One region of the Lysinibacillus sp. NPDC093190 genome, then DNA from elsewhere that is predicted to be linked to it. Evidence: riboswitches for the same ligand, from Rfam matches in the RefSeq annotation. Region 1 holds a riboswitch; each other region holds the start of a gene.
What was found. A riboswitch is a leader RNA that binds a small molecule or an ion and turns the genes downstream of it on or off. The one in region 1 is predicted to bind cobalamin.
Positions count from the first base shown of each region.

Region 1 (7,313 bases):
CACTTGAAGTTTCTAAAATTCTTGCTAACGTTAACGTTTTACTGCCAGTAATTTTAACAGCACGTCCACTTGAAGTGCGTCCAATATGAATATGTAAATCTGCATAGAAATCCTGCACCATTGTAACCCCCTATTATTTTTTTAGATAAAATAAAAAGCCTCACATTGCTGCAAGGCATTTCATTCTTAATTATGATGGACGATTGCCGTGAGTATTATTATTTGACTCAAAGGCACCCGAGCCCTGTGATGACATTGTCGAAGAATCATATGCCACTAATGTCACTCCCATGTTCTTTTCTAGCTCATTAATTTTTTCAAGCTGTTGCTGATCTAGTTGGGCAATTTTTATCTCTTCCATTTTCATCAAATCCTTTCACGAATAAAATTCCCTAAATAAGAACATATATACACAAAAATAATGACTGATTATCAGTCATTATTCTTTGACTTTATTTCAGATTTTTTGTAACATATTAAATAAGCAGGCTAAAAGCGAGGGATTTCATGTCAAAAGAAGAGAAAATTATTCAAGCTGCAATTGATGTTTTCCGTGAAAAAGGAATTGAAAAGACAAAGGTTTCTGATATCGTAAAAGCTGCAGGTATTGCGCAAGGGACATTTTATCTTTATTTCCCATCTAGGCTTTCAGTTATGCCAGCCATTGCGAAAGTTATGGTTGAGAAAATTATTGCTGCTATTAACGATGGTATTACAAAACAGGAGCCTTTTGCAAAGCAACTTGAAAAAGTAATAGATATAATTTTTTCTCTAACAGAGGAATATCGAGATGTATTTGCACTTATCTATGCCGGTATTACACAAACTGAGCATATGAAAGAATGGGAAAATATATATGCTCCCTATTATGAATGGATGAATAATTTCTTATATGAAGCTCAACAACAAGGAACGATACGTGCTTCTCTAAATACTACACGTTCTTCTAAACTTATAATCGGTCTAGTAGAATCTGCCGCTGAACAAATTTATTTGTATGACGACAGTGAAGAAGAATCAATTAGACTTCAAAAGCTTGAGCTAATCGACTTTTTACATCATGCACTCGGTTTACGTCACGCCTAAGTGACGTTCTCTTTTACATCAAAAATGACTGAACGTCAGTCATAATAGGAAGGAAATTAACTATGCAAAAAGATTGGATTTATGTTGGATTAACTAGTTTGTTTGAATTGTTTTGGATATTTGGCTTTAATGTTGCAAATGCTTGGTGGCATTGGATTATTATTGTGTCTCTAATTGCGATCGATTTCCATTTCTTATCGAAAGCTTGTGAGAACTTACCTACAGGCACCGTTTATGCGACTTTTGCTGGGGTAGGTACAATTGGTACTACATTAATGGACATTTTTATTTTTGAAGGCGAGTTTAATGCTATTAAAGGCATTTTCATGTTTATTTTAGTACTGGGTGTTATTGGTCTTAATTTAGCTGATAACCCTTCAAGAGATCATGATGAAAAGAAAGGAGCTAGTGCATAATGGGTTGGTTACTTGTTTTATTAGCTGCAATTTCAGAAATTATCGGTGTTGTAGGTTTACGCTTTTATAGTCAGGAAAAAAATATACGTAATTTATTAATATATATAGGCGGCTTCGGAATGTCCTTTGTGCTTTTATACGCATCCTTTAACTATTTACAGCTAAGCATTGCCTATGTAGTTTGGGTTGGTATTGGTACAGTTGGTGCTGTTCTTGTGAATATTATATTCTTCGGTGAATCTAAAAACCTGACTCGAATTATTAGTATCATCGCCATTATTATTGGTGTGGCAGGCTTAAAAGCAGTATCTTGATTTGATTTGATTTGATTTGGTTTGGTTTGGTTTGGTTTGGTTTGGTTTGATTTGGTTTGATTTTACTTTTTCGTTGAAACTTTATTTTATAACTATAGGTGTCTATTAAATAAAGTACAGCTCTTCGGCAAAACGAGGGGTTGATTTCCGTTTCGACTGGGCACTTTGTCGCTTCGCTTTCGCGCAGATAAAACATTTGTCGCTGCCGCTTCGTTTTCGCACAGAGCAAAGCTTCCCGGGGGCGTCCGATGAGCCGCTTTTGTTGCTGCCGCTACGTTAGCACTACGCTTTCGCACAGAAAACATCCGCTACGCTGCAGGTTCTCGGGCCAACAGATGTTTTTTGCGCGAAAGCGAAGCGACAGCAGCACCGATGTTGGTCACGAAGGCATTAAACAGGATGTGATGGTTTTAGCCTTCGTTCCTCTATTGCTGATCCCCAAGGAGTCGCCCAGTCTCCACTCCAATCAACCACTTCGCTTAGCGTGTATCTTCTGGCATATCACTATAATTCTCTAGATGCATTTATTTAAAAAATTTATTTCAATATATATCAATCATGTAGTTTCTAAAGCTTGCTTCGCGAATTGCTCTGGGATATACATTAAATATGGTTTACCTGTAAGTGGATGTGTTTGAATATCGGCATAAACACCAAATACATCTTGTAATAATGCCGGTGTAAGTACTTCTTCTGGTGTTCCAAAACAAACAATTCGACCTTGCTGTAAAACATAAATTTGATCGCAATACATAGCTGCAATGTTTAAATCATGTAATGCAGCAACAACTGTTAAATGTAAGGTTTGGATTAAATCCATAAGCTGTAATTGATGCTGAATATCTAGATGATTTGTTGGCTCATCTAAAATCAACACCTGCGCTTGCTGAGCGAGGGCACGAGCAACCATCACACGCTTTTTTTCTCCACCCGAAAGAGAGCTAAAACTACGTTTCTCTAAATGAGCGATACCTGTTTGGTTCAGTGCATCTTTTACAATTTGAAAATCTCGTTCTTGATCAAGCTCCAATAGTTTTTTATGGGGTGTTCTCCCCATACTCACTAAATCATGTACTGTAAAATCGAATAAGACTGGTGTTTCTTGACTCACAACTGCTAAATTTCGAGCAATGCTTTTACTCGGTTGCTTTAAAATATCCTGTTCATTTAATAATACTGTTCCACTTTCTGGTTTTAATAAACGATACATATTCTTTAATAGCGTTGACTTCCCACTACCATTAGGACCGATTAGACCAACAAATTGCTTGTCCTTTATTCGAATACTTACTTCATGTAATATACGTTCATCAGAAATGGAGAATGATACTTGTTTCGCTTCTATTGTCATATGCTTTAATCTCCTTCACCGAATGAATAATTGTTACTACGTAGCAGCCAAATGAAAAATGGACCTCCGCAAAAAGCTGTGATAATTCCAATTGGCATTTCCTCAGGGGCAATTAAAATTCGAGCAAGTGCATCTGCCCAAACTAAGAAAATCCCTCCTAATAATGCGCTAATCGGTATGACATATTTATGGTTTGAACCTACAATTAGCCGTACAATATGTGGAATGATTAAGCCGACAAATCCGATTGAGCCACTTACAGCAACAATCACACCCGTTAATAATGAAACTAATAAAATAAGCTGTATACGGAATTGTTGTAAGTTAACCCCTAATGTGACTGCTGCTTCTTCCCCAAGGAGTAATAAATTTAAGCTTCGATAGTGGAGCCATAACAAGGCAAATACTACAATAAAAATAATTGTAGGAATTAAAAGATTACTCCACTTAGCACCAGCTAGGCTTCCTAGCATCCAAAACATGACCGCCTTCATTCCACCTTCTTGCTTCGACATCATTAATATAAAGTTTGAAATAGCAGATAAAATAAAAGACACCGCCATCCCTGAAAGTAAAAGCCGAAAGACGGAAATCCTACCTCCAACACGTGATAAGAAAAAAACTAACCCCATTGCCGTGAGAGAACCTAAAAATGCAGATACAGAAAGAGCATAAACGCCTAGAAATGAAAAAGCACCTAAAATGATGACGGCTGTAGCACCAACCGTCGCTCCAGAGGAAATCCCTAAAATATATGGCTCTGCAATTGAATTACGAACAAGTGCTTGAATAGCTGCTCCAGCAATTGCCAAACCTGCTCCTACAATAGCAGCGAGTAATACACGCGGAGCTCGGATTTGCCAAATGATAATTTCCTGTGAGCGACTCCAATCTTCTTCGATTGAATTTTGTATAATTGGGATTTTAGAAAGGATGACCTTCCATACATAAAGTGGCGTAACAGAAACCGATCCAACCATAATCGCAATTGTCATTGAAATGATAAGTACTAGAAAAAGAGTCATTGATAGTAGTATAAATTTTTTATTCATCTGTTTATAAACTCCTAATCACTAAATAAATGAAACAAAAAGGGTATTCTATGCAAATGCGCATAGAAATACCCTTGATTAAACAACACCAGAATGATTTCCTTCTACTATTGTCCGTAATTGCTTTCATCCTCGTGGGCATTACAGGAATTACTAATTGGCAGGTCTCCTGGCTTCGAATCAACGTTACTATGATTGCCTTCCCATTCTAGAACAGTGGCTAAATCATCATAGAACTCCTCTTTACAGTTGCGGGACAGCGTCGGATTTGCACCAACTTCCCTTTTAAGTGACACATTGTACAAGATGTCACACCATTAGCATCGAATATTTAAAATTATGACGATTCTATCATATATTTTAATAGTTAGTCTATAACTAACCATTATTTATCAAGTTAAGTAGGAAAATACTTTTACGTTAACCTTTGATGATAATTAAGTTGACACAAAATCATTATTTTTTTACACTAATATTATCAACATTACTTTTTAGGGGTGAAATAATGACAACAGTTGCGGAACACACGCATCACAAATTAAGAACAGTCGATCTTGCATACATTGGACTATTTTCAACATTGATGATGATAGGGGCTAATATTACGTCCATTGTACCTTTCATGATGGTTGGTGGAGTACCTATCACATTACAAACATTTTTTGCTATTTTAGCAGGGCTTATTCTTGGTAGTAGAAAAGGGGCACTCGCTTGTACTGTTTATATGTGTATTGGTTTAGCAGGTGCACCTGTATTTTCACGATTCAATGGAGGCTTTGGACAAATTATAAGTCCTACATTTGGTTTTATTGTCTCATTTATTATAGCTGCATTTGTCGCTGGGCTTATTGTAGAACGCAGTGGAACGAAGAAAAGCTATGTAGTTGCAGCATTAGTTGCAACAGCTATTAATTATTTACTAGGCACAAATTGGATGTACTTTGCCTACAAGCTATGGGCTAGTGCTCCTGATGCTTTCACTTATAAGATAGCATGGCTTTGGATGATGCCTCCTTTACCAAAGGATATTATTTTAGCTGTATTTGCGGGTATTTTTGCACACCGCCTTCAAAAGGTGTTAAAAATAATTCCGATTAAATAAAGGGTCATCATCATAACATGTGGTTGATTTCCGTTCCGACTGGGCGCTCTCCTGTTCTTTCTGTCGATTCAGTTGACTAACTAGTTTTTCTGCAGGAGTGTCGGGGTATTAACCTCTATCTTAAATCCAACAAATAAAAAAATGTCCCATAAGTATATTGCACACTTATGGGACATTTTTTTATTTATCAATTATGCCTCGGCATAATTACGTCCGGAATCGGCTTTTGTGCTTGCACAAAGGATGATTCCGTGACATCCGCCAGAGGCACATGATGTTGGTCACTCAGTCGTTGCCACAGGACGTGGCGTTCTTAGACTGAGTTCCTCTATTTCAGCAGGTGTTTGGACAACCACTGAAAAAGTAAATTAAACCCGCATTCATCTCACCACCTATAGAGGTGGGAGACTTCTGTAGCTGACGCTTCGCTTTCGCTACAAAAGACATTTGCTGAAAAAAGTTAAACGTATTTTTTCACCCAGTTTAAGAAGTTATCAATAACTACATCTAGGAATTTGATAGTACCCTCATCTGTTAAATTGCCTTCTGTATCAAATTTAGTGTGTACTGCTCCAATATAAACATCATTACCACTAAGTAATGGTGAATTTACTCCAGGTGAGAATAAAATATCTCGTAAATGTAATTGTGCTTTAACAGTACCTAAGTTACCCATTGATGCTCCCATCATGAATGATGGCTTGCCAATCATTACTTTATCAACGCGAGATAACCAATCAATGGCGTTAACCATAACACCTGGCACTGTACCATTATATTCTGGTGTTAACCATAGTACTGCATCTGCCGCTTTTACTTTTGCTTTAAAATCAAGTACAGATTGTGGTGCTTCATTTTCGATATCTTGATTATACATTGGTAAATCATTTAAGCTTAATATTTCAAGATCAATTTTCTCTGCATAACGCTTTTGAACAAATTTCGCTAATTGCATATTATAAGATTCTTTACGGATACTACCTACGATTGCTACTACTTTCACAATATTTCCTCCTAAATGTGCATTAATTTTATTATTTGTAAACAGTTTTATTTTATACCGCCCTAATAGTAGGATGCAAATTCCTCAACTGGTTTACGGTAACCACGCAAGCGACGACTAGTTTCTTTTTCTTTACCTATAGTAATCATTAGTGCAATTTCATGTGTTTCTGGCACGTTAAAAAGTGCTCTCATTTGTTGTTGATCAAAGCCGATCATTGGACATGTATCCCATCCACGATTTTTAGCTGCCAGCATAAATAACATAGCTGAAAGTGAAGCGTTACGAATAGCTTCCTCCTTCTTAAACTCCTCGCCAAGTTCTTCATAAAATTTAGTATTTTCATCGACAATATTTTCTAACTCACAAGCATTAATAATGCCTAAGTCTACCATCCCTTGATTAAGGTTAGCGGTGTTTTTATAGGCTTCTTTATCTCCTAAAACAAGTATAACTGCTGAGGCAGAGTGCACTTTATACTGCCCGTACGCCGCCTCTCTTACTTGTTCTTTTTTTTCTTCATCTAATACAACGATGTAATTGGCATGTTGTAAGTTAAAGGCTGATGGAGCAAGCTTAACATCCTCCAAAATGGGACGTATATCTTCTTCGCTCATCTTGATGCCCTCAATAAAATTATTCGCAGAACGACGCTTATCTATTAGTTTTGAAAATTCCATCTAACTGACCTCCAATCATTTTTCTGTTAAGAGTATGTAATTTCCATTCAACAGAGGCTTGTGTATCTCTGCTGAATGGAATGAAAGGTATTACTCATATTCTTTATCGAACGTAATCGTACTTCTTACAGTGTCAATAGGGCGAACAAGCTTTTCAATTTGTGCACGCTTTGGCTCTAAAAATGGTGGCAACGATAATTTTTCACCTAAAGTTTCATAAGGCTCATCTCCCATAAATCCTGGGCCATCAGTAGCTAGCTCAAATAAAATTTGTGGTGCTACTCGTGCATAAAGTGATTCAAAGAAATG
Region 1 covers NZ_JBNNVG010000043.1:22,042-29,354, reverse strand. The annotation lists gene ACQKOF_RS23080 (endonuclease Q family protein) at 1-118, opposite strand, end outside; gene ACQKOF_RS23075 (hypothetical protein) at 191-361, opposite strand; gene ACQKOF_RS23070 (TetR family transcriptional regulator) at 508-1,086, shown strand; gene ACQKOF_RS23065 (DMT family transporter) at 1,149-1,502, shown strand; gene ACQKOF_RS23060 (DMT family transporter) at 1,502-1,816, shown strand; gene ACQKOF_RS23055 (heme ABC transporter ATP-binding protein) at 2,373-3,167, opposite strand; gene ACQKOF_RS23050 (FecCD family ABC transporter permease) at 3,173-4,219, opposite strand; cobalamin riboswitch at 4,361-4,553, opposite strand; gene ACQKOF_RS23045 (biotin transporter BioY) at 4,725-5,321, shown strand; gene ACQKOF_RS23040 (NADPH-dependent FMN reductase) at 5,782-6,324, opposite strand; gene ACQKOF_RS23035 (nitroreductase family protein) at 6,387-7,004, opposite strand; gene ACQKOF_RS23030 (ring-cleaving dioxygenase) at 7,095-7,313, opposite strand, start outside.

Region 2 (7,313 bases), on a different contig from region 1:
TGCGCTATATATAATAGTGACCGATATGGGGCGTGGAGTTGTGCCGATGGAAAAACAGGCACGATTGTTACGTGATACATGTGGGCGTTTGTACCAGGCATTATTTGCTGAAGCCGAACAAGTCGTACGCATTTGGTACGGTATCGGGGAACAAATCAAATGATATAGATTTGAAAAATTTAGAATGCTTTTCATAAAAAATGTTGGGGATGACGATTGTTAAAACGTATGCTATATATATTAAGTTGATTGGAGTGAAGGCTGGGAGACTCCTTGGGGATCAGCATCTCATCGGACGCCCCCAGGAAGCTTTGCTCTGCGCGAAAGCGAAGCGTCAGCGACAATGTTTTATCTGTGCGAAAGCGAAGCGACAGCAACAATGTTTTATCTGTGCGAAAGCGAAGCGACAGCAACAATGTTTTATCTGTGCGAAAGCGAAGCGACAGCAACAAAGCACCCAGTCGGAACGGCAATCAACCACACGTTATAATGAGCTAATCACTAAATATAAAAGGAAAGAGGAAATGGAATGGATCGACAAAAATTGATGAAGTTGACGCTTACAGCTATGGTAGCGGCAATTTGTGCAGTGGGTGCAGTCATTAAAATTCCAACATTTATTTCAACTGCAGCGCTTGACTCTGCACCTGCATTGTTGAGCGTTGTATTTTTATCTCCAGTATTAGCTGGGGTTGCGGGAGTCATTGGGCATTTTATCTCAGCCTTAACTACTGGCTTCCCTCTAGGACCACTACATATTATTATCGCAGTGGAAATGTTTATTGTTGTATGGGTCTTTGGGGTTATGCATAAAAAAGGAATGCATTTCTGGAAATGGCCTGTGGCATTTATATTAAATGGCGTAGTGGCACCCTTACCATTTTACTTTATCATTAGTCCGGCATTTTACTGGGCGTCACTGACTAGCCTTCCATTGGCAACACTCATAAATCTGGTGATCGTTGCAATTGCAATGCCAATTCTCTCTAAGGTGTTTGAGCGTAAGGAAGGTCGAGTACATTGAGAAATGCAATAAAAATAGGTGAGCTGATTGCTACAACAGATAATGCCGCAGCAATTGGTGAAAAACCACAAGATGTTGTGTCTGCTCCAGATCAACTAACGGCATACTTCACTGCACGTGTTACTTTTTTAGAGCAGCTTGCTGCAAATGCTTTACCAAGCCATATTTTACTCGCTAATTTTTCAGGGGATACTGCATGGTCTCGTTATGTTGCAGGCATTCAGCAGGTTTTTGATGAAGCTGATCTTAGTTGTCCACAAATAGGCGGTAGTACAGAGTCCAATATGCCGACTCTACAATCAGGTTTGTCTATAACGATGCTAGGTGAGCAGCAAAAACGCACAGCAACTATGCATGAGCAGCTTAGTTGGTACACCTATGGACTACCGCTTGTAGGCAATGAAATCCTTGCACAACCTGAAGATGTCGCACAGCTGCAACCAATTTTTCAGGCGTGGAAAGAGGAAATAGTGCAGCAAGTATGGCCAGTTGGGTCAAAAGGTTTACAGGCAGAATTTACCCGGCTTTTTGGCGAGCAACAAGTTAAAAGTTCGTTAGATGTTGAGAAATCGGCTGGTCCATGTGCAGTAGTTATGCTAGGAATACAGCCAGAAAAAGAGCAGCTAGCACAAAAAAAATTTCCTAGAAATTTTGAAAAACTACGTAAAACTGCATTGTAATTGGGCTTGCTTCGAGAAAATGAAGCACTTTAAAAATTTTAAAGTGCAAAACGCCTATTGCAACAATAAACACAATATGTTAGATTTGTTTAGGAGTTAAAACACAATATATAGTGTTTTGGACGAGCGGTACCAATATGGTTTAAAAGGGAATTCGGAAAAAGAGTCATCTTAGGCCGAAGCTGTCCCCGCAACTGTAAGTGCTGACAAATGATGAATAGGCCACTGTAAAGAACGGGAAGGTCGTCATTTGGAGGAAGCATGAGCCAGGAGACCTGCCGAGATGTTCAAGACAGCAACACATTCTTCGGGGATTGAGAAGTGGAGGCGAGAGATTTGTTCACTTCTTTGTGTGCATGTCCTTCATTTCCATTTCCGATTTTACAGCGATCACGTAACCGATAAATGTTGCGTGATCGCTTTTTGTGTTGCTGAAGGAAAGGGAGAGAATGTATACATGACAATTCATATCGAACAGCAAATGACTAAGCTCAAGAAAAGTTACACGGAGGATGAACTCGAAAGTTTTGTAAGGTTATCGGATCGATGGCTACGAAAAAACGACAATGCCACATTTGAAGCATGGGCAGATGCGATGATTTTACAAACGCTTAGCCTCATTGATGAGGAGGAGCCATACTGGACATTTGTCGCAGCTCAAATTTATTTAGAAAAACTATATGATCAATTTGCAATGCGCCGTGGAGTTTCAGTGAAGGATGTTTATAAAGTTTTCCCAGAACAATTAGCACACTATACAGAAGCTGGTTTGTATCATGAAAGTTTAACAACAAAGTATAGTGAGCAGGAGCTTCAGGAACTCGCTTCTTTTTTAGAATCAAGTCGAGATGAGTTGTTTACGTATATTGGTTTAAAAACATTAATGGACCGCTATGTAGTCCGTGATTACACGAAAACACCAGTGGAGCTACCGCAGGAACGATGGATGGTCATTGCGATGACCCTGATGCAGGATGAAACAGAAAATCGTTTAGAAAAAGTACGTGAATCTTATTGGGCGATGAGTAATTTATATATGACTGTTGCCACACCAACATTATCGAATGCAGGTAAAACACATGGACAGCTATCTAGCTGCTTTATCGATACAGTAGATGATAGTTTACAAAGTATTTATGACACGAATACAGATGTCGCAACATTATCGAAGTACGGCGGTGGCATTGGAGTTTATATGGGCAAAATTCGTAGCCGAGGCTCATCTATTAAAGGCTTTAAAGGTGCATCAAGTGGCGTTTTACCATGGATTAAACAACTTAATAATACGGCGGTTTCAGTCGATCAACTAGGTCAACGACAAGGTGCTATTGCTGTTTATTTAGATATTTGGCATAAAGACGTCTTTACGTTTTTAGATCTACGCTTAAACAATGGGGATGAGCGTCTGCGTGCCCATGATATTTTCACAGGGCTGTGCTTACCGGATTTATTTATGGAAACTGTTGAGGAACGTGGGGAGTGGCATTTATTTGACCCACACGAAGTGCGAGAAATCATGGGCTACTCACTAGAGGATTTCTACGATGAGAAAAAGGGTGAAGGCTCTTTCCGTACTAAATATGAGGAATGTATCGCGAATCCTTTGTTAAGTCGTGAAGTCGTACCAGCCATTGATATTATGAAGCGTATTATGCGTTCACAACTTGAAACGGGCGTACCGTTTATGTTCTATCGAGATGAAGTTAATCGCATGAATCCGAATAAGCATGAAGGGATGATTTACAGTTCGAACCTGTGCACAGAAATATTCCAAAATATGTCGGCTACTGAGTTTGAGTCTATTACCCTTGAAGATGATGTAATCGTAACACGTCGCAAGCCTGGAGATTTCGTTGTATGTAACTTATCATCTATCAATTTAGGCCGAGCAGTTCCGGCTGGCGTTCTAGAACGATTGATCCCAGTTCAAGTACGTATGTTAGATAACGTTATTGCTCTAAATACAATTCCAGTAAAACAAGCAGAGCGTACGAACTTACGTTACCGTGGTATTGGGCTTGGCACATTTGGCTGGCACCATTTATTAGCTTTGAAAGAAATTCAATGGGAGTCTGAGGAAGCTGTAGAATTTGCGGACAAGCTATATGAGGAAATTGCCTATTTAACGATTCGTGCTTCTAACGATTTGGCATGTGAAAAAGGAGCCTACCCATTATTTGAAGGCTCAGATTGGCATACTGGTGCGTATTTTGACAAACGTGGCTATGACAGTCATAAGTGGAATGCATTACGCGCCGCTGTTGCTGAAAAAGGTATGCGTAACGGCTATGTAATGGCAGTTGCACCTAACTCATCAACATCCATTTTAGCGGGCAGTACAGCTACGATTGATCCGATCTTCCAGAAGAGTTATTCAGAGGAGAAGAAGGATTACAAAATTCCAGTAACAGTACCAGATCTATCACCTGTGACGACTTGGTATTATAAATCTGCTTATTTCATCGATCAAAATTGGACAATCAAGCAAAATGCTGCACGAGCACGTCATATCGACCAAGGCATTTCACTGAATTTATATGTTCAAAATACGATTAAGGCGAAAGATTTACTAGAATTGCATATGAATGCTTGGGCGAGCGGTGTGAAAACGACTTATTATGTGCGCTCAACGTCTGTAGAATTGCTAGAATGTGAGTCTTGCGCGAGCTAGGAGGAAGTAACAATGACAACTATTACAAAACGACAAATTATGGATAAGGATGCACCGAACCGTTCAACAGGAATCGTGAACGGACGCTCTTCTAACATTTTAAACTGGGATGATGTCCGTTTTAGCTGGGCTTATCCAAAGTATAAAAAAATGCTAGGTAACTTCTGGACACCGTTTGAAATTAATATGAGCAATGATGTGAAGCAGTTTCCAGGTCTATCATTAGATGAACAGGAATCCTTTTTAAAAATCATTGGCTTACTGGCACTATTAGACAGTGTACAAACAGATTTTGCGGGGAAAGTAGCCGATTATTTAACAGATTCAAGTTTGAATGCACTCATGATTATTTTAGCGCAACAAGAGGTAATCCATAATCACTCTTATTCCTATGTGCTATCAAGTATTGTGAACAAAGACGAACAGGATCGTACGTTTGACTTTTGGCGTACAGAGCCAGTGCTAGAGCGACGTAATGATTTCGTTATTAAGGGCTACCAAGCATTTTCAGAGGAGCCAACTGTTGAAAATATGCTAGAAGCGATTGTTTATGATGTGATTTTAGAAGGTTTATTCTTCTATTCTGGCTTCGCGTTCTTCTATCATTTAGCACGTAATCAAAAAATGGTGGCCACGTCAACGATGATTAATTATATTAATCGCGATGAGCAGCTACATGTGGATTTATTTGTGAAAATTTATCAGGAGCTATTAGAGGAATATCCTGAATATGATACACCTGAACGAGCAGCTCGTGTACAAGAAATCTTCCGTGAAGCCGTTCAGCTAGAAATCGATTGGGCCAATGAAGTAATTGGCGATAAAGTTGCTGGCCTCGATGTGGAAGATGTGCATGATTATGTACATTTCTATGCCAATGTACGCTGTAATCAGCTTGGCGTAGAGCGTCCATTTGAAGGCTATCGCAAAAATCCATTGAAGTGGATTAAAGCGTATGAGGATGTTGACTTAGGAAAAACAGATTTCTTCGAGCAGCGTTCTCGCCAGTATGTAAAGGTTAATGTAGAAGATAACGGCTTTGATGATTTGTAAGAAGGAACCACGTGAGCGAAAAGCTTGCGTGGTTTTTTTAGTTAAGGCAAAACTAAGTTGATATTGACGAATCGTATACTTTTGTATACACTTGTATGCGAAGAAGGTGAATTACAAAACAAGAAAGAAGTTTTCGATATGCTGAAGGTTGGAATAAAAAGCATGATGGTAGTAAAGGCGTTAAAGGTTGATTACCATGCTACAAACAATATCAAGATATTACGTGTCTCGAAAAACTTCATCGCAATTGGGAATGATTTTCAGTTATAATAAAGAGCGAATCTGATTTAAATGGAACGGAGACGAAAGAATGCAGGCAATTAAACAACTAGGAGGGTATTTAGGGCCCTATAAATTTTTCACCTTGATAGCGCCATTATTAATGGTACTAGAGGTAACGATGGATTTACTGCAGCCGACTATTATGCAGCATATGATCGATACGGGTATTGCCAATGGCGACAATCCATATGTGCTGAAAATGTTCGTATGGATGCTAATGAGTGCGATATTCGGACTTGTTGGTGGGATTGGTTGCTCCTATTATAGTTCAAAGGCAGCTATCCATTTTGCATCGGATGTTCGTCAGTCACTTTATGAAAAAATGATGACGTATTCGGCAAAGGAACGTGATGCTTTTACTACAGGGAAGCTTATTACGATTTTAACGAGCGATGTGGAAAGTGTTCAGCGCGCGTTTATGATGACATTGCGTATTTTTGTGCGTGGTCCATTACTATTTATTGGAGCCGTTATTATTGTTTTTGTGACGGCACGTGAGCTATTTTCTATACTTCTTATGATCGTACCGATATTGATTATTGCGATGTTTCTTTTCACAAAGTATTCGGGTGTTCTGTATCGTAGAGTGCAGGAGGCAATTGATGGTGTCAATACGAAGCTTCAGGAGAATTTAGCGGGGATTCGTGTCGTTAAGGCGTTCCGTCGTGAAACGCAACAGATTGAGCAATTTAGTGGGCTTAATGATACGTTAACGAAACGCTTTATTACTGCCGAGCAAATTGTTGGCGTGCTCGTGCCATTTACGATGTTCGTTGTCAATCTAGGAATTGTAGCAGCGCTTTGGCTTGGGGCTATTAAAGTAGAAGCCGGCACATTACAGGTTGGTGTAATCCTCGCGTTTATTAACTATTTAACGATTATACTAAATGGATTGATGACTTCTAGCATGGTGCTGATGCAAATTGCACGTGCTATTCCTTCAGGGGAGCGTATCGTAGACGTCTTAAATAAAGAAGTAGCGATCAAGGAAGCAGAAAATCCGCTTACATCGCCAATTCAAGGGGCGATTGACTTCCAAAATGTGAGCTATCGTTATTATGAATCGGCTGAGGATGTGCTAAAAAATATTACATTTTCGGTAAAGCCGGGACAAACGGTAGGTCTAATCGGAAAAACGGGCAGTGGAAAATCAACGTTAGTGAAGCTATTACCACGTTTATTTGACCCAACGAGTGGAGAAATACGCTTGGATGGAAAGCCTCTCAAAGATTATGTATTATCAACTTTACGTAAACATATCGGCTTTACCTCCCAAAAAGCATTACTGTTCTCAGGTGCAATTGACAACAATATCCGCCTTGGTAAAGAGGATGCAACGTCAGAGGAATTACAGCAAGCTCTAGATGCAGCATGTGCTACTGAATTTGTGGACCGACTGGATAAAGGCTTAGCACATGAACTTTCACAGGGGGCAACAAATCTGTCTGGCGGTCAAAAGCAACGATTAGCGTTAACGCGTGCACTCGTAAGACAGCCTGCCATTTTAGTGCTAGATGATACAACATCTGCTCTTGATAGCGCCTCTGAAAAACATGTCCAGCAAGCTATTAGCAATCAATATAATGATACAACGACGTTTATC
Region 2 covers NZ_JBNNVG010000006.1:38,461-45,773, reverse strand. The annotation lists gene ACQKOF_RS06890 (bifunctional adenosylcobinamide kinase/adenosylcobinamide-phosphate guanylyltransferase) at 1-163, shown strand, start outside; gene ACQKOF_RS06885 (ECF transporter S component) at 530-1,024, shown strand; gene ACQKOF_RS06880 (hypothetical protein) at 1,021-1,704, shown strand; cobalamin riboswitch at 1,815-2,002, shown strand; gene ACQKOF_RS06875 (ribonucleoside-diphosphate reductase subunit alpha) at 2,162-4,375, shown strand; gene ACQKOF_RS06870 (ribonucleotide-diphosphate reductase subunit beta) at 4,388-5,428, shown strand; gene ACQKOF_RS06865 (hypothetical protein) at 5,567-5,698, shown strand; gene ACQKOF_RS06860 (ABC transporter ATP-binding protein) at 5,739-7,313, shown strand, end outside.
Region 2: linked by a shared signal. The riboswitch ahead of ACQKOF_RS06875 (ribonucleoside-diphosphate reductase subunit alpha) and the one ahead of ACQKOF_RS23050 (FecCD family ABC transporter permease) in region 1 are both predicted to bind cobalamin.

Region 3 (7,313 bases), on a different contig from region 1:
TTTGCGCAATAATGTCTTCTGTATTGTGACACATATCATAACCATCAAATTGTAGAGAAAGTACGCCCTTACCATTAGTGTAGGCGGCAAAGGTTGTACTGTAGCTCATAAATGTTGCGACAGGGGCTCGACCAGTTAAAATCGCATCATGTTCAGTTAAAATTGGCGCATCAAATGTACCAGCAGCTTGTTGAATATCGGTCATCATGCGGCCGATAAAATCACTAGGAGCTTTTAGCTTAAAGCGGTAATACGGCTCTAGTAATACATTTTCTGCTTGCTCCAGCCCTTGCCGTAATGCTCGGAATGTTGCTTCACGGAAGTCGCCACCATCAGTATGTTTAATATGTGCGCGTCCCGTTAAAAGAGTGAAGCGAACATCTGTCACGGGGAATCCTGTTAACAGCCCATGATGATCGCGCTCGAATAAATGTTTTTCAATGAGTCGTTGATGCCCGACCGATAAATCATCCGCATGACATGCATTGACAAATGTATTGCCAGTAACGCGTGTATTTGGCTCCATCAATAAATGTACTTCTGCATAATGCTTTAATGGCTCAAAATGACCATAGCCCGTCACCGTTGTTGCGATCGTTTCCATATATAAAATCTGTGGTTCGCTAAATGAAATGTCTAGTGAGAAGCGTTTATTAAGCACGTCGATCAGAACTTCGAGTTGGATGACACCCATAATATGTACATGAATTTCTTGAAATTTTTCATGCCACAGCACACGTAATGATGGCTCTTCCGCTTCGAGTATGCGGAAAATTTTTAATACTTCCTTTATATGCTGATCGCCTTCATATTGTACTTTCGCTTGTAATGTCGGTACTAATTCATAGGGCTGCGGGTTACCTGAATTACCAATGATATCTCCGATGTTTGCTTCACTAATTCCTTTAACTGCGAAAATCTCCCCAGCCTCGACCTCTTGAACTGTTACATAACGGCTGCCATTGTATAGTCGAATCTCAGTCACTTTTTCTGTTACATCTCCAAAGGAAAATTCATCACGCACATGTAACGTTCCCTGCAATGCCTTTAAAAAAGTTAAGCGTTGATGTCCATCATGACGAATTTTAAACACCTCACCTTGAAACGGGGCATTGTTATGAAAATGTATCTCTGTAAGTAGGAGAAGCTGTGCTAGGAATTCCTTTATCCCAATATCTTTCAAGGCAGAGCCAGAAAAACATAGAAAGGCCTTTTCCTGTTTAACCATCGTTTGTAAATGAGTAAGGCAGCTAGAGCTATCCAATGTCTCATTAAGAAAAGCATCGAGAAGCTGCTCATCACGTTCTGCAAGCCACTCCATCATGTGGTTGGAAACATAGTCAGAACGGAGCGGGTCATCTACGAATAGTACATCCTCAGAGCAATCCTTTTGAAGCTGTGCCATAACGGCTTCAACATCTGCCCCTTCACGGTCAATTTTGTTGATAAAGAAGAAGGTTGGGACGTGATATTGGCGTAAAAGTTGCCACACTGTTTCAGTATGACCTTGTAGTCCTTCAACCGCACTAACAATAATAATGGCATAATCCATAACTCGAATGGCACGCTCCATCTCTGGCGAGAAATCGACGTGTCCAGGTGTATCGATTAACGTATATGTATCATTTCCAATCGTCATGCGACCTTGCTCCGCAAAAATCGTAATGCCTCTTTGACGCTCTAACTCATGATTGTCTAGAAATGTGTCCTGGTGATCTACTCGCCCGCGGGCTTGAATACTGTTTGTATGAAATAGTAACTGCTCAGAAAATGTTGTTTTTCCTGCATCAACGTGAGCAAGTACTCCAATTGTTACATTCATAAAAAATCCTCGTTTCTATTAATTCATATCAACATTGTAACAGAATTGGGTAAAAAAATATTTCGTGTAGTGTTTATGTCGCAATAGTGTTAAAATATTTAATATATTTATTATTATGATTTATTTGTGAGATTGTGAATCTGATTATTTACAACAAAATAAAAACGACGTATTGGTGCAAATGATTTTGTCATTTGCTTAAAAGGGAAATCGGTGCAAATCCGATGCTGTCCCGCAACTGTAAATGGGGAGTCTATACGAGATGCCACTGTAGCTACGCTATGGGAAGGCGTATAGATGACGAACCTAAGCCAGGATACCTGCCAATATATATTTTTTACTTAAACCACGAGGATGGAGATAGTGAACAGGTTGAAGAACCTTTCTTTCGCTATGCTAACCTCTTGGAAACAAGGGGATTTTTTTATGCCCTTTTCTAGAAACTTAACTCGGTAGCAAAGAAGTCTAATGATTTCTTTCTATATATTTAACATCAAAGGAGAAGAGGACATGAAGAAATGGAAACACGTATGGCTTGTCTTTGCAATAGCATTGATCGCTGTACTAGGCGCGTGTAACGCAAAGGACAAACCAGAATCTGCAGCAAAAGATGAGAAGGTAGAGCCTTCACATGCTGAAACGACAGAAGTAACGATTGAAAATAATGGAACAACACAAGTATATAAGGAAGCACCAAAAAAAGCGATTAGCTTAAATCAACACGTGACAGAAATTATGCTGGCTTTAGGTTTAGAAGATTCAATGGTAGGGACGGCATACTTAGATGACAAAATTTATGAGCCCTTGCAAGCTGCCTACAATAAAGTACCTGTGTTAGCTGAACAGTATCCTTCAAAGGAGCAGGTTATTAATGCTGAGGCAGACTTTTTATACGGTGGTTGGAAAAGTGCCTTTGGAGAGAAAGGTGTTGGTACACCTGAAGAGCTTGAGGTCTTAGGGATTCACACTTATTTACATACTGCCTCAAATATGACGAAACCAACTTTAGACGATATTTTCACAGATATTCGAAATATCGCAAAAATTTTCCGCGTTGAGGATCGTGGAGAAGCTTTAATTGAGAAAATGACAAAGGATGTAGATGCAGTACGAGCAAAATTACCGCAAGATGGGAAAGAACTGCGGGTATTAGTGTTTGATAGTGGTGATAAAGATGTCTTTACTGCTGGACAGAACTTTATGAATGAGCTTGTTAGTATGTCTGGCGGTAAAAATATTTTTGGTGATGTAGAATCAGGATGGACTACGGTATCAAAAGAGAATGTAGTAGAACGAAATCCAGAAGTTGTTGTTGTCGTTGATTACGGAGAAACAACGGCGAAAGAAAAAATAAATTTCTTAAAAAATGATCCAGCCTTAAAGGAAACGGAAGCAGTAAAAAATGAACGCTTTGTGATCTTACCGCTTTCTGCTGCGTCAGAAGGAGTTCGTGCTGCAGAAGCCATTCAAGTATTAGCAAAAGGCTTCTATCCTGACAGCTTTAAAAACTAGAAATAATCTGGGCTAGCGTTTTGCTAGCTCCTTTTTCATAAGGAGAATTATTTATGAATGCATTCCGTACGAATATACCGGACAAAACCTTTGAAAAGCTAAACAATAAAGGGGGTTTTACTCGTCTTGCCGTAAGTCCTGGTATTATTAATAAACATTATACGCCTGCACAATTTCAAACAATAGCGAAGGTTGTAGGGGAGACCGGTGCGATCAAATACTCTGCCTCTTTCAGCATATTATTATCTATTCCAACAGTAGATGTAGCAAATACGATTGGGGAGCTAGAAAATGCTGGTCTGTATGTGGCAAAGCAAGGGCCAATTGTAGCGATGAAGGCCTGTGATTTTTGTGACGGTGATAAGATGGAGGCAGCACCGATTACTGAACAGCTATATCATGCATTAGCAGGAATAACGGTCCCTACAGGATTACGTTTAAATGTCAATGGCTGTGCCTCAGCCTGTTATAATGCGGTCTATGATGATATTGGGCTTGTCTATCAAAAGGATAGCTTTGACGTCTATTTAGGAGCAGTACCAATGGGGGCGAATGCACAAGCCGGAACGCTGTTTGCAAAAAGGGTAGGAGTAGAGCAGGTTGAAGGATTTTTAAGGCAAATCATTGAGTTCTATAAGGAACACGCTCGTCCGAATGAACCTTTTTATAAATTTTATCGCAGAACAAAATCTGCTGATTATTGGGAGTTATTAAAAAGTAAGACTTAATCCTAGATTCATAATCATCTCGTTTTACCGCAATAAAATGCCTACAGAAATAAATTGTAGGCATTTCAATTGCATGGTTTTCTAATTTGGTATTTAGTAAAGTATCTATAACCTAATTTTCTAAGTACTTTCCGTTCCGATATGCATTATTTTCGAAAGATACGTAAGCTTGAATGACTTTACCATTTTCTACTCTATATCCATAAAGCACTGTTGGTTCATCATCAAATTTCACTTGTATTTCGTATCTATTTGATGTTGTTGACAATGAATCTTTGTCTACACTAATTTTCCAAGATGCATTTGAGTATTTCTCTTCTAAATGTTCTTCAACCATTTGAGTATATTTATTATATTTTGCATCCTGTATATATGGACGAACAATTAGTAATACTGCATAGCTTAAAAGGATAATAGCTACAAAACTATACAAAATTATTTTTCCTCTTTTTCTAAAAAAGAATGAGATTACGAAAAAGAAATAAATAATGCCAAACACAAAAGATAGCTCTAATGCTTTTAAATCCATATATCTATCTCCTAATAAAATCAATTTTAATTAGATTTTTCTATTTTAATTATAGCCTATGTAATATAGCATTGCTCCAAAAAAGTTGAGGTTAATAAGAGTGCCTTCTTTATTGAAGGTGGATTTGATTTACTACTGACCCAAAAGTTCAACTAGTTCTTTAGAAAGATTTAGAAGGTTCTTTATTGTATAGATCCAGCAATTGTTGTAATGGCAAATCGTAAAATTATTGCAGATGATGTTTCAGAACATATTTTTTATAATCCTGTGATAGTAGAAGAAAGTATACTGAAGCCGCCTGCAGTTGCTAAAAAGGCCAATTATTATCCGTATTAAAGAAAAGAGATTTTATGAAAGGATGATAACTGGCATGCATATTTCATTAGTTGGGAGCATTAATATCGATCTTGTCTTTCGTGTTCCTTATATTGTAAATAATGGTGAAACGCTTCACAGTGCGTTCCATAGTGTTTATTACGGTGGAAAAGGTGCTAATCAAGCTGTAGCAGCAAGTCAGCTAGGAGAAAATGTTCATTTTATTGGAAAAGAAGGCAAAGATGATTTCGGGGAGCACGCGATAAGAAATTTAAAAGATAAAGGCGTTTATGTTGATTCCATTCGAAAGGAGGGAGCTACTGGGCAAGCGATAATCCAAGTGACAGATGCCGGTGATAATGCGATTGTTTTGTTTCCTGGTGCAAACTTTCTAGTTACTCCTAAACAAATTGAACAGGAAGCTACTATCATTTCTTCAAGCAAAGCACTTCTTCTTCAACTTGAAATACCGCTAGATGCAGTTGAAAAGGCAGTGGAAATCGCATCTCAACATGGAAAAATCATCATCCTAAATCCAGCACCATCTCTAAAATTACCAGATTCTTTATTGAAGAATATTACTTTTATAACTCCGAATGAAACAGAACTTGCACAGTTGATGGGGATTGAAGTGACAACAGAAGAAAATATTCGCTCCGCATGTAGGTCATTGTTAGATAAAGGGGTCGGAACGGTAGTCGTTACACTTGGATCTAAAGGCTCTTATTATATGAATCATGAAGAAAGTGGCTGGGTTTATGCGTTGCGTGTTGACACGATCGATACAACTGGTGCGGGAGACGCATTTAATGGAGCTTTGACAGTAGCACTATGTAGGGTGGGAGTCGCTTCGAAGTTCGATCGTTTTTGCCACGAAAGTTGCCGCTTATGTCGTTACTCAAATGGGTGCACAACCGCGTATCCCAGAATCAATCTTGAAATAAATGATATCCGTAGCTCTTCGTCATTATTGCGAAGCAGCTACGTTTTTTTTTTGATGCAGTAAGTCACCCGTTAGAATCTCACCACTGTAAAATCCTCTCTGAGATAAAAAACAATTTTTCCTTAAAAGCAGGAATAATACTTAGGGCGTCGAAATATTCTACATAAGTAATGAAATTTTAACACAAAGGGGATTTAAAATATGACTTTGAAACAAGGGATTCAACCAGAAGATCTATATCAATTAAAATCAGTGGCAGATCCACAAGTATCACCTGACGGAACAGAAGTTGTGTATGTAGAGACGCATATTGATGAGAAGAAAAAGGACTACGTGTCTAATTTATTTTACATAAACTTGCATGAAAAAAAGACTCAACAATGGACATTTGGAGAAGATAAAACGAATTCACCAGTTTGGTCTCCAGATGGCAGTAAAATCGCATTTGTATCAACGAGACATGGCAAGCCACAGATTTTTGTGCTTTCTAAAGCAGGTGGGGAAGCGAAACAACTTACTAATTGTAAAAACGGTGCGACATCACCAGTTTGGTCTCCATGTGGTAAGAATATTGCATTTGCAGTAAAGCTAGGTAAAAATGAAAGCATTTATGATAAAGCTGAAAATGATAAGAAAGATGATAAAGTACTTAAACCACTTGTAATAGAAAAGATGAAATATAAGTCAGATGCTGCTGGGTTTATTGATATGGAGCAATTTTCTCAAATTGCAATCGTCAATCTTGAATCTGGAGAATTAGAGCTAGTTACGGAAGGGAAACATAATTTACAACTTGGTACATGGTCTCCAAACGGAAAATACCTTTCTTACATTGCTGACTTAACAGAGGATCTAGATTTTTCATTCATAAGTGATATTTACTTATTGGATTTAGAGACAAAACATGGTCGCAAGCTAACGGAAGGAACGGGTATGTTCTATCTTACTTCATGGTCTCCGAATAGCCGCTACATAGCTTATATTGGAAGTGAAAGAGAATTTGAAAATGCGACACAAGCAAAGTTATGGATTTATGATTTGGAAAATAACAATACGACGTGTATAACGAGTGAATTTGACGCGCCTGTCGGTGATTATGTTGTTGGTGATTTCCTGCAAGGTGTAGTTGCTCCTCGTGTCCAATGGTTGGAGGATAATAAAAGTTTTTACTTCCAAGTGACAGATCACGGAAATACAGCTATTTATTTTGGTAATCTATCTGGAGAATTATATCCAGCGATTAATGATGATCAGTATGTCTATGGTTTTTCACTTGACTATAAGAATGACAAAGCGGTAGTCGCAATCAGCACTACTACAAATCCTGGCGATCTATTTCACGTAAATTTAAATACTGGTGAAAAGGAACAACTTACAAAAGTTAATGAAGAATTTTTAAAGTCGAGAGAATTATCTGTTCCAGAAGCAATTGAATATGAGAGGGCAGATGGTTGGAAAGTAAGC
Region 3 covers NZ_JBNNVG010000016.1:81,591-88,903, forward strand. The annotation lists gene ACQKOF_RS14030 (GTP-binding protein) at 1-1,822, opposite strand, end outside; cobalamin riboswitch at 1,979-2,164, shown strand; gene ACQKOF_RS14035 (ABC transporter substrate-binding protein) at 2,333-3,334, shown strand; gene ACQKOF_RS14040 (precorrin-3B methylase) at 3,388-4,062, shown strand; gene ACQKOF_RS14045 (hypothetical protein) at 4,175-4,591, opposite strand; gene ACQKOF_RS14050 (hypothetical protein) at 4,802-4,927, shown strand; gene ACQKOF_RS14055 (ribokinase) at 4,962-5,912, shown strand; gene ACQKOF_RS14060 (S9 family peptidase) at 6,051-7,313, shown strand, end outside.
Region 3: linked by a shared signal. The riboswitch ahead of ACQKOF_RS14035 (ABC transporter substrate-binding protein) and the one ahead of ACQKOF_RS23050 (FecCD family ABC transporter permease) in region 1 are both predicted to bind cobalamin.